DNA from 2 places in the Bradyrhizobium sp. 2TAF24 genome. Region 2 is predicted to be linked to the other one. Evidence: riboswitches for the same ligand, from Rfam matches in the RefSeq annotation. Region 2 holds a riboswitch; the other holds the start of a gene.
What was found. A riboswitch is a leader RNA that binds a small molecule or an ion and turns the genes downstream of it on or off. The one in region 2 is predicted to bind glycine.
Positions count from the first base shown of each region.

Region 1: another riboswitch for glycine. It lies ahead of gcvT (glycine cleavage system aminomethyltransferase GcvT); the one in region 2 lies ahead of AB4Z37_RS15080 (D-amino acid dehydrogenase).

Region 1 is NZ_JBFRFW010000013.1:129,203-133,619, forward strand. It holds gene gcvP (aminomethyl-transferring glycine dehydrogenase) at 1-819, opposite strand, end outside; gene gcvH (glycine cleavage system protein GcvH) at 861-1,226, opposite strand; gene gcvT (glycine cleavage system aminomethyltransferase GcvT) at 1,267-2,418, opposite strand; glycine riboswitch at 2,554-2,645, opposite strand; gene alaS (alanine--tRNA ligase) at 2,989-4,417, shown strand, end outside.
Region 2 is NZ_JBFRFW010000008.1:244,697-249,113, forward strand. It holds gene AB4Z37_RS15070 (ABC transporter substrate-binding protein) at 1-653, opposite strand, end outside; gene AB4Z37_RS15075 (M20/M25/M40 family metallo-hydrolase) at 997-2,127, shown strand; glycine riboswitch at 2,329-2,432, shown strand; glycine riboswitch at 2,434-2,538, shown strand; partial or broken gene AB4Z37_RS15080 (D-amino acid dehydrogenase) at 2,605-3,834, shown strand; gene AB4Z37_RS15085 (ABC transporter permease) at 4,088-4,417, shown strand, end outside.

The DNA of each region.
Region 1 (4,417 bases), on a different contig from region 2:
GGCCAGCAGCGTCAGCGCCAGCGGATCGGCGGCGATGATGGCGAGCGCGCCCCTGGTCTTCAGTGCGGCGATCGCCGGGCGCAGGTCGCGCACCGCACCATGCGTGCCCGGATATTGCAGCAGGCCGCCGAACACCTCGGCGCCGGCGAGATCGCGCAGCGGATCGCCGGTGATCACGCGCCAGCCCAGCGGTTCGGCGCGCTGGCGCAGCACGGCCAGCGTCTGCGGATGCACCTCATGGTCGACGAAGAAGGTGTTGCTGCCCCCCTGCGCCGAGCGGTGCGCCAGCGCCATCGCTTCCGCCGCGGCGGTGCCCTCGTCGAGCAGCGAGGCGTTGGCGACATCGAGGCCGGTGAGGTCGCACACCATGGTCTGGAAGTTGAACAGTGCTTCCAGACGGCCCTGGCTGATCTCGGGCTGGTAGGGCGTATACGCCGTGTACCAGGCCGGATTCTCCAGGATGTTGCGCTGGATCACCGCCGGCATCAGCGTGCCGGAGTAGCCTTGGCCGATCAGCGAGGTGACGATGCTGTTGCGCTCGGCGAGCGCGCTCATGTGGGCCAGCGCCTCGCTCTCGCTCAGCGCGGTGCCGAGGTCGAGCGGGGCGGTCTGGCGGATCGACGCCGGCAGCGTCTCGTCCATCAGCGCGGTCAGGCTTTTGGCGCCGACCGTGTCCAGCATGGCGTCGATGTCGCGCGGCGCCGGGCCGATGTGGCGGCGCACGAAGGTGGTCGCGGCCTCGTTCGGCGGCAGGTTCGATCCGGCGCGGCCCGTCGTCGGGGCGGCGGAGGCGGCGGGTCCTTGGCGCGGCGTGGTCATGGCGGTCTCTCTGGCTTCGGCGTGCGGCGGCAGTCGGGGCGTCAGGCCGTGTGGGCCTTGTAGGCGGCTTCGTCCATCAGGCCGGCGAGCTCGCTCTGGTCGGCAATTCTGATCTTGAAGAACCAGGCGCCATCAGCGGGATCGGTGTTGACCAGCGCCGGGTCGGCGGCCAGCGCGTCGTTGATCGCGACGATCTCGCCGGTCAGCGGCGCATAGACGTCGGACGCGGCCTTGACCGATTCGACGACGGCGGCGGCTTCCGCCTTCTTGAGCTGGCGGCCGACCTTGGGCAGCTCGACGAACACGACGTCGCCGAGCTGGGTCTGGGCGTAGTCGGTGATGCCGACGGTGGCGACGTCGCCGTCGATCTTCAGCCACTCATGGTCGGCGGTGAACAGCGTGGTCATGACCAAATTCCTCTCTCGGTCGTCAAATTCAGCGCAAAAGTCAGCGTTTGTAGGCGTGGGGCACGAACGGCATCGGCGCGACGCGCAGCGGCAGGCGCTGCTCGCGCACCTCGGCGAACAGCTGCGTGCCGGTCTCGGCATAGGCGGCGGGCACATAGCCCATCGCGACCGGCGCGATCCGGCTGGGACCAAAGCCGCCGGAGGTGACAAGGCCGGCCTGCGCCGGATCGTCGGCATGGACGAACAATGCAGCGGGGCCGCGCACCGGTGCGCGCCCCTCGGCGAGCAGGCCGACGCGGCGGCGCGGCGCGCCCTGGGCGAGCTGGCGCAGGATGATGTCGGCGCCGGGAAAGCCGCCGGCGCGGGCACCGCCCGTGCGGCGCGCCTTCTGGATCGACCATTCCAGCGCGGCCTCGACCGGCGTCGTGACGATGTCGATGTCGGGGCCGTAGAGGCACAGGCCGGCCTCGAGCCGCAGGCTGTCGCGGGCCCCGAGGCCGATGGGCTGCACCGCCTCGGGCGCCAGCAGTTTTTCGGCGAGCGCGGCGGCCTCGGCCGCCGGCACGGAAATCTCGTAGCCGTCCTCGCCGGTATAGCCGGAGCGGGACACGATGCAGGGAATGCCCATCACCTGATGCGGGCCGCAGTCCATGAAGCGCATGGCGGCGGTGGTCGGCGACAGCGTCGCCAGGACCTCGGCCGCCTTCGGACCCTGCAGGGCGATCAGCGCGCGATCGTCCAGCACCTCGATGTCGCAGGCGTCCGCAAGATGCGCCCGCAGATGGGCCTCGTCGTCGGCCTTGCAGGCGGCGTTGACCACCAGGAACAGGTGATCGCCGGCGTTCGACACCATGAGGTCGTCGAGGATGCCGCCGCGGTCGTTGGTGAACTGGGCGTAGCGCTGCCGCCCGGCGGGGAGGCCGAGGATGTCCTGCGGCACCAGCCGCTCCAGCGCCAGCGCGGCGTCTTCGATCCGGCCGGACTTCGGCCGCAGCCGGATCTGGCCCATGTGGGAGACGTCGAACAGCCCGGCGCTTGCGCGGGTGTGAAGGTGCTCCTTGAGCACGCCGAGGGGGTATTGCACCGGCATGTCGTAGCCGGCGAACGGAACCATCTTGCCGCCCAGGGACAGGTGCAGCGCGTGCAGCGGGGTGCGTTTCAGCGGGGCGGGGGCGAGAACGGACGCAGACATCGGGCGGACTCCTGGCGACCGGGGACCATCCCCCTGACATCGTCGAAGCCCCATCTGTCGCTGTGCCTGAGAGTATTATCCCGTCGGCGGACGCCTTTCCGGGGTCAGCCGGCCGCGTCGCTTTCCAGATGTCGTTCCATCACGCGGTCCTTTTGCCTGAGAGTTTCCGGGGCGGTTGCTCCTTCGGCGCCGGCCCTTTGGAGGCCGGTCTCTCCCGACGTGATGATCGTCTGGCGCGGAGAGAACACGCCCCGGGCAGGCCTGTCAACGCGCGGCGGGGGCCTATCAACGGTTCTTGTGGGGGAGGGGTAAGCCTTTGACGGGTGCGCCGAATTCATGCCCCGGAAATGCCCGTTTTCTGGACAGGGAAGCCCGCGGCCGGTAAAAGCGGGCGGGACAAGAGGAGCCTGCCGCGCCATACTCGCGGCCGGTTTCCCCACAGGGGGCGATTCCGGCGCGGCGGCCTGCCGCCGGCGCGGCTTCGCCCTGATCAGCAAACTTGAGCGCATTCAGCGCGGATGTTCAGGTATCCGGGACGCTGAACGGCCCGGACGGTGCGATTGGACGGATATGAGCGGCGTTAACGAGATCAGGTCTGCGTTCCTCAACTACTTCGCGAAGAACGGCCACGAGGTGGTGTCATCGTCGCCGCTGGTGCCCCGCAACGATCCGACGTTGATGTTCACCAACGCCGGCATGGTGCAGTTCAAGAACGTCTTCACGGGCCTCGAAAAGCGATCCTACCAGCGCGCCACCACCTCGCAGAAATGCGTGCGCGCCGGCGGCAAGCACAACGACCTCGACAATGTCGGCTACACCGCGCGCCATCACACCTTCTTCGAGATGCTCGGCAACTTCTCGTTCGGCGACTACTTCAAGGATCGCGCCATCGAGCTCGCCTGGAACCTGATCACCAAGGAATACGGGCTGCCGAAAGACCGCCTGATGGTGACGGTGTATTCCGAGGACGACGAGGCGTTCGGCCTGTGGAAGAAGATCGCCGGCCTGCCGGAATCCAAGATCATCCGCATCCCGACCTCCGACAACTTCTGGCAGATGGGCGACACCGGCCCGTGCGGCCCGTGCTCGGAGATCTTCTACGACCACGGCGAGCACATCTTCGGCGGCCCGCCCGGCTCGGCCGACCAGGACGGTGACCGCTTCATCGAGATCTGGAACCTGGTGTTCATGCAGTTCGAGCAGGTCGCGAGCGGCGTGCGCAATGCGCTGCCAAAGCCCTCGATCGACACCGGCATGGGCCTGGAGCGCATCGCCGCGGTGCTGCAGGGCAAGCACGACAACTACGACATCGATCTCTTCGCCTCGCTGATCCGCGCCATCTCGGAGCTGACCGGCGCCGACGCCGACGGTCCGCAGAAGGCGTCGCTGCGCGTCATCGCCGACCATCTGCGCGCATCGTCCTTCCTGATCGCCGACGGCGTGCTGCCGTCGAACGAGGGCCGCGGCTATGTGCTGCGCCGGATCATGCGCCGCGCCATGCGCCATGCCCAGCTGCTCGGCGCGCGCGACCCGCTGATGTACCGCCTGGTGTGGGCGCTGGTGCGCGAGATGGGCCAGGCCTATCCGGAGCTGGTGCGCGCCGAGGCGCTGATCGAGGAGACGCTGCGCCTCGAAGAGACGCGCTTCCGCAAGACGCTGGAGCGGGGACTGTCGATCCTCGACGAGGAGAGCCGGTCGCTCACCTCCGGCGACCGCCTCAAGGGCGACACCGCGTTCACGCTGTACGACACCTACGGCTTCCCGCTCGACCTGACGCAGGACGCGCTGCGTGCCCGCGGCATCGATGTCGACGTCGACGGCTTCAATGCCGCGATGGAGAAGCAGCGCGAGAAGGCCCGCGCGTCGTGGGCGGGCTCCGGCGACACCGCGTCGGAGGCGATCTGGTTTCCGCTGCGCGAGCGTCTCGGGGCCACCGAATTCCTCGGCTACGAGACCGAGAGCGCCGAGGGCGTGGTCTCGGCGCTGGTCAAGGACGGCA
Region 2 (4,417 bases):
ACATAGTCCTTGTTCTTCTCATAGACCGCCTTGACGCCGGGCTGGAACTCGGACTGCACGAACTTGAACGGCCCCGAGCCGACCTGCTCCGGGATCGCCTTGTCCGACGGCGTCTCGGCGATGCGCTTGGGCATCATGAACGGCACCACCGAGGACGGCTTCGCGATCGAATCCAGCACCAGGCCATACGGCTCCTTGAGCTTCAGCGTGATGGTCTTCGCATCGGTGGCCTCCAGGCTGGCAGTGTAATCCAGCAGCTTCTGGCCCATGCTGTCGCGCGCGCCCCAGCGCTTCAGCGACGCCACGCAGTCTTCCGCCGTGACCGGCTTGCCGTCATGCCATTTCAGGCCGTCGCGCAGGGTGAAGGTGTAGGTCAGCTTGTCGTCGGACACTTTCCAGTCGGCCATCTGCGGCCGCACCTTGAAGCTGGAGTCGACCGCCAGCAGCGTATCGTAGACCATGTAGCCGTGATCGCGCGAGATATAGGCCGTGGTGATGATCGGATCGATCACCCGCAGGTCGGAATGCATCACGGCAGTGATGGTCTTGCCCGCCTGCGAGGCCGACGAGAAGCCGAATACGACCGCGGACGCGAGCAGCCCCCGCAGCGCGATCCGCGCCAGCGATTTTCGTTCACGCAAGACAACAGACATACCATCCTCCAGAATTGTTCTCGTCCCCGATGGATTTTCCTGGGCGACAGGTTGGCCACAACGGTGAGGCTTTTCCGGCATCCCGCTCAAGATGCTGACGCGCCATGACGATGCGATGTTTTAAGCTTCAAGACTTGCATCAACCACGCAGGGCGTCAATCGTGATTTCGGCGGCGCTGTGCACGGCACCTGCGACACCCCGCACCGGATGCCGTGCACGCGGTTGCGGCGCGCGGGATTTTCAGGACCGCCGCTTGCGGTCACCGGCATCAGACTGCATCATCGCCCCGCCGCCAGGGAGCGCTCGGCAGCCGACAATGACACAGAGAGGGACACGCCCGTGATCAATCCGGCACAACTTCCGTTCGACGTCGACACCATGCTGCAGGGCCTGCGCCCGTGGGTGGAATGCGAGAGCCCGACCTGGGATGCCGCAGCCGTCAACCGCATGATCGGTCTCGCCGCCCGCGACCTTGCAGTGGCCGGCGCCGAGATCGAGCACATCGCCGGGCGCAATGGCTTCGGCGGCTGCGTGCGCGCCCGCTTCCCGCATCCCCGACGCGACGTGCCCGGCATCCTGATCGCCGGCCATCTCGACACCGTCCATCCGGTCGGTACGCTCGCCAAGCTGCCCTGGCGGCGCGAGGGCAGCAGGTGCTACGGCCCCGGCATCTTCGACATGAAGGGCGGCAACTACCTCTCGCTGGAGGCAATCCGGCAATTGCAGCGCGCCGCCATCGCCACGCCTCTGCCCGTCACCGTGCTGCTGACGCCCGACGAGGAGGTCGGCACGCCCTCGACCCGCGACCTGATCGAGGCGGAGGCCGCGCGCCACAAATATGTGCTGGTGCCCGAGCCCGGCCGCGGCAGCAGCGGCGTCGTTTCCGGCCGCTACGCCATCGCCCGCTTCAACCTCGAGGCCAAGGGCCGCCCCAGCCATGCCGGTGCGACGCTCGCGGCCGGCCGTTCTGCGATCCGCGAGATGGCGCGCAAGGTGATCGAGATCGACGGCATGACCGCCGAGGACTGCACCTTCAGCGTCGGCCTCGTCCATGGCGGACAGTGGGTCAACTGCGTGCCGTCGCTGTGCACCGGCGAGGCGCTCAGCATGGCGAAGCGCCAGGAGGATCTCGACCGCGGTGTCGCGCGCATGCTGGCGCTGTCCGGCACCGCCAACGACGTCACCTTCACGGTCACGCGCGGCGTCACCCGCCCGGTGTGGGAGCCGAACGACAAGACCATCGCGCTGTTCGAGACCGCGCGCGGCATCGCCAGGACGCTCGGCATCGATCTCATCCATGGCAGTGTCGGCGGCGGCTCCGACGGCAATTTCACCGGCGCGATGGGCATCGCGACCCTCGATGGCCTTGGCGTGTGCGGCGATGGCGCCCACACGCTGGAAGAACATATCGAAGTCGACAGCCTGGTGACCCGCGGCCGCCTGATGGCCGGGCTGCTCGCAACGCTCGACTGAGCCGGAACCGGTCGTTCTGCATCGTTTCCCGGCACCGCCATGCCACGGGATGAGAGTCACCTCATCCCGTTTTCATGTGCCAAAGCAGACACAACGCAGCACGATCCGCCATCCGAATTGCGTTGCACAATGAGACGGCAACGCGGAGCGAAATTTAGCCTTGCCCAATCGGAAGGCCCATCCTAGGCTTTGAGCGTCCGTATTGACGTTGCGGGAGAGATCGAAAGGGATGTGCAAGCATTCGTTTCGGCGCCGACGGAGCAACCGCCCCGGAAACTCTCAGGCCCAAGGACTGTGACGTCAGGACAATCTGGAGAGAGACGCCATCGCAACGATGGGGTCCACCGAAGGGGATATCCTTCTTGCGCTTCGGCGCGGGTGGATGAAGCTCTCAGGTACCGTGACAGATGGGGCGCATGCACCGGTTTTTGGCCGGTGACAACGCGACTCAAACGCACGGGAGCCTGAAGACCAACCATGACCCATTTTGCAGTGATCGGCGCCGGTATCACCGGCGTGACGACGGCCTATGCCCTGTTGAAACGCGGCTACGCGGTAACGGTGCTGGATCGTCATCGTTACGCCGCGATGGAAACCTCCTTCGCCAATGGCGGGCAGTTGTCGGCGAGCAACGCCGAAGTCTGGAACAACGCCGCGACCATGCTGAAAGGTTTGCGCTGGATGTTCCGGCGCGATGCGCCGCTGCTGATGAACCCGGCGCCCAGCTGGCACAAATACTCATGGCTCGTGGAATTCGCCCGCGAGATCACCAACTATCGCGACAACACCATCGCCACCACACGCCTCGCCATCGCGGCGCGGCAGCATCTGTTCGCCATGGCCGAGCAGGAAAATATCGCCTTCGATCATGAGCGACGCGGCATCCTGCACATCTATCATGACAAGGCGGGCTTCGACGCCGGCCTGCGTGTCAACACCTTGCTCAGGGAAGGCGGCCTCGATCGCCGCGCGGTGACCCCCGCGGAGATCCGCGACATCGAGCCGGCCCTGCAGCGCAGCTATCACGGTGGCTTCTTCACGCCGTCAGATTCGACCGGCGACATTCACAAGTTTACCCGCGGCCTCGCCGCGGCGTGCATGCGGCGCGGCGCCCGGTTCGTCCACGAGGTGCAGGTCGATACGATCACGCCGGTGCAAGGCGGATATGATATCCGCTGGCAGCAGTCCTCGGATAACGACGTCGGGGCAGCGCAGCCGCTCCATGTCGACGGCATCGTGGTCTGCGCCGGGGTCGGCAGCCGGCACATCGCTGCGCAGCTCGGCGAACGTGTCAACGTCTATCCGGTCAAGGGCTACTCGATCACGGTGCATCTCGACACAGCGCAGAGCCGCGACGCAGCCCCTTATGTCAGCCTGCTCGACGAATCCGCCAAAATCGTCACCAGCCGGCTGGGAGCCGATCGTTTCCGTGTTGCCGGCACCGCCGAGTTCAACGGCTTCAACCGCGACATTCGCGCCGATCGCATCCAGCCACTGACCGACTGGGTGCAGCGCAACTTCCCTGGCGTGGAGACCGCGCGGGTCGTGCCCTGGGCCGGCCTGCGTCCGATGATGCCGAACATGATGCCGGTGGTGCGATCCGGAACCAGGCCCGGGGTGTTCTACAACACCGGCCATGGCCATCTCGGCTGGACGCTGTCGGCGGCCACCGCCGAAGCGATCGCGCTCGCAGTCGAGAGCTGGCGGCACGCTGCGGTGCATACGGCCATGATCACCTCGCGCGGGACATCGGAATTGTCCACGGCGAAGTTTGGCGGCACGCCGGCCCTTGCCCCCTCGCCGGCCTTGGCACACAATTTACCTGGAGCCGAGCAAGTGCCGGCACCAGCGACAGAAACGACCAGCGAAGCGCGACGCGAGCGATGTGCATGACGGAAACCGGACACCGATCCAGCAGGGTCTTGCGACCCAAATCCTGGGACAACGGGAGATAACGCGCATGGCTGGCTATCTGATCCGGCGCCTGCTGGCCTCCATCCCGGTGATGGGCGTCGTGGCGTTGTTTGTGTTCCTGCTGCTGCGGCTGACACCGGGTGATCCGGCGGCGATCATCGCCGGCGACACCGCCACCCCTGAGCAACTCGAGCGCATCCGCACCTCGCTCGGGCTCAACGAGCCGCTGGTGACGCAGTTCGTCACCTGGCTCGGCAAGATCCTGCAGGGCGATCTCGGCGTCTCGCTGATTTCCAACGTGCCCGTGCTGACCATGATCGGCCAGCGCCTCGAGCCAACCATCAGCATCGCCCTCACCACCATCGTACTCGCGGTG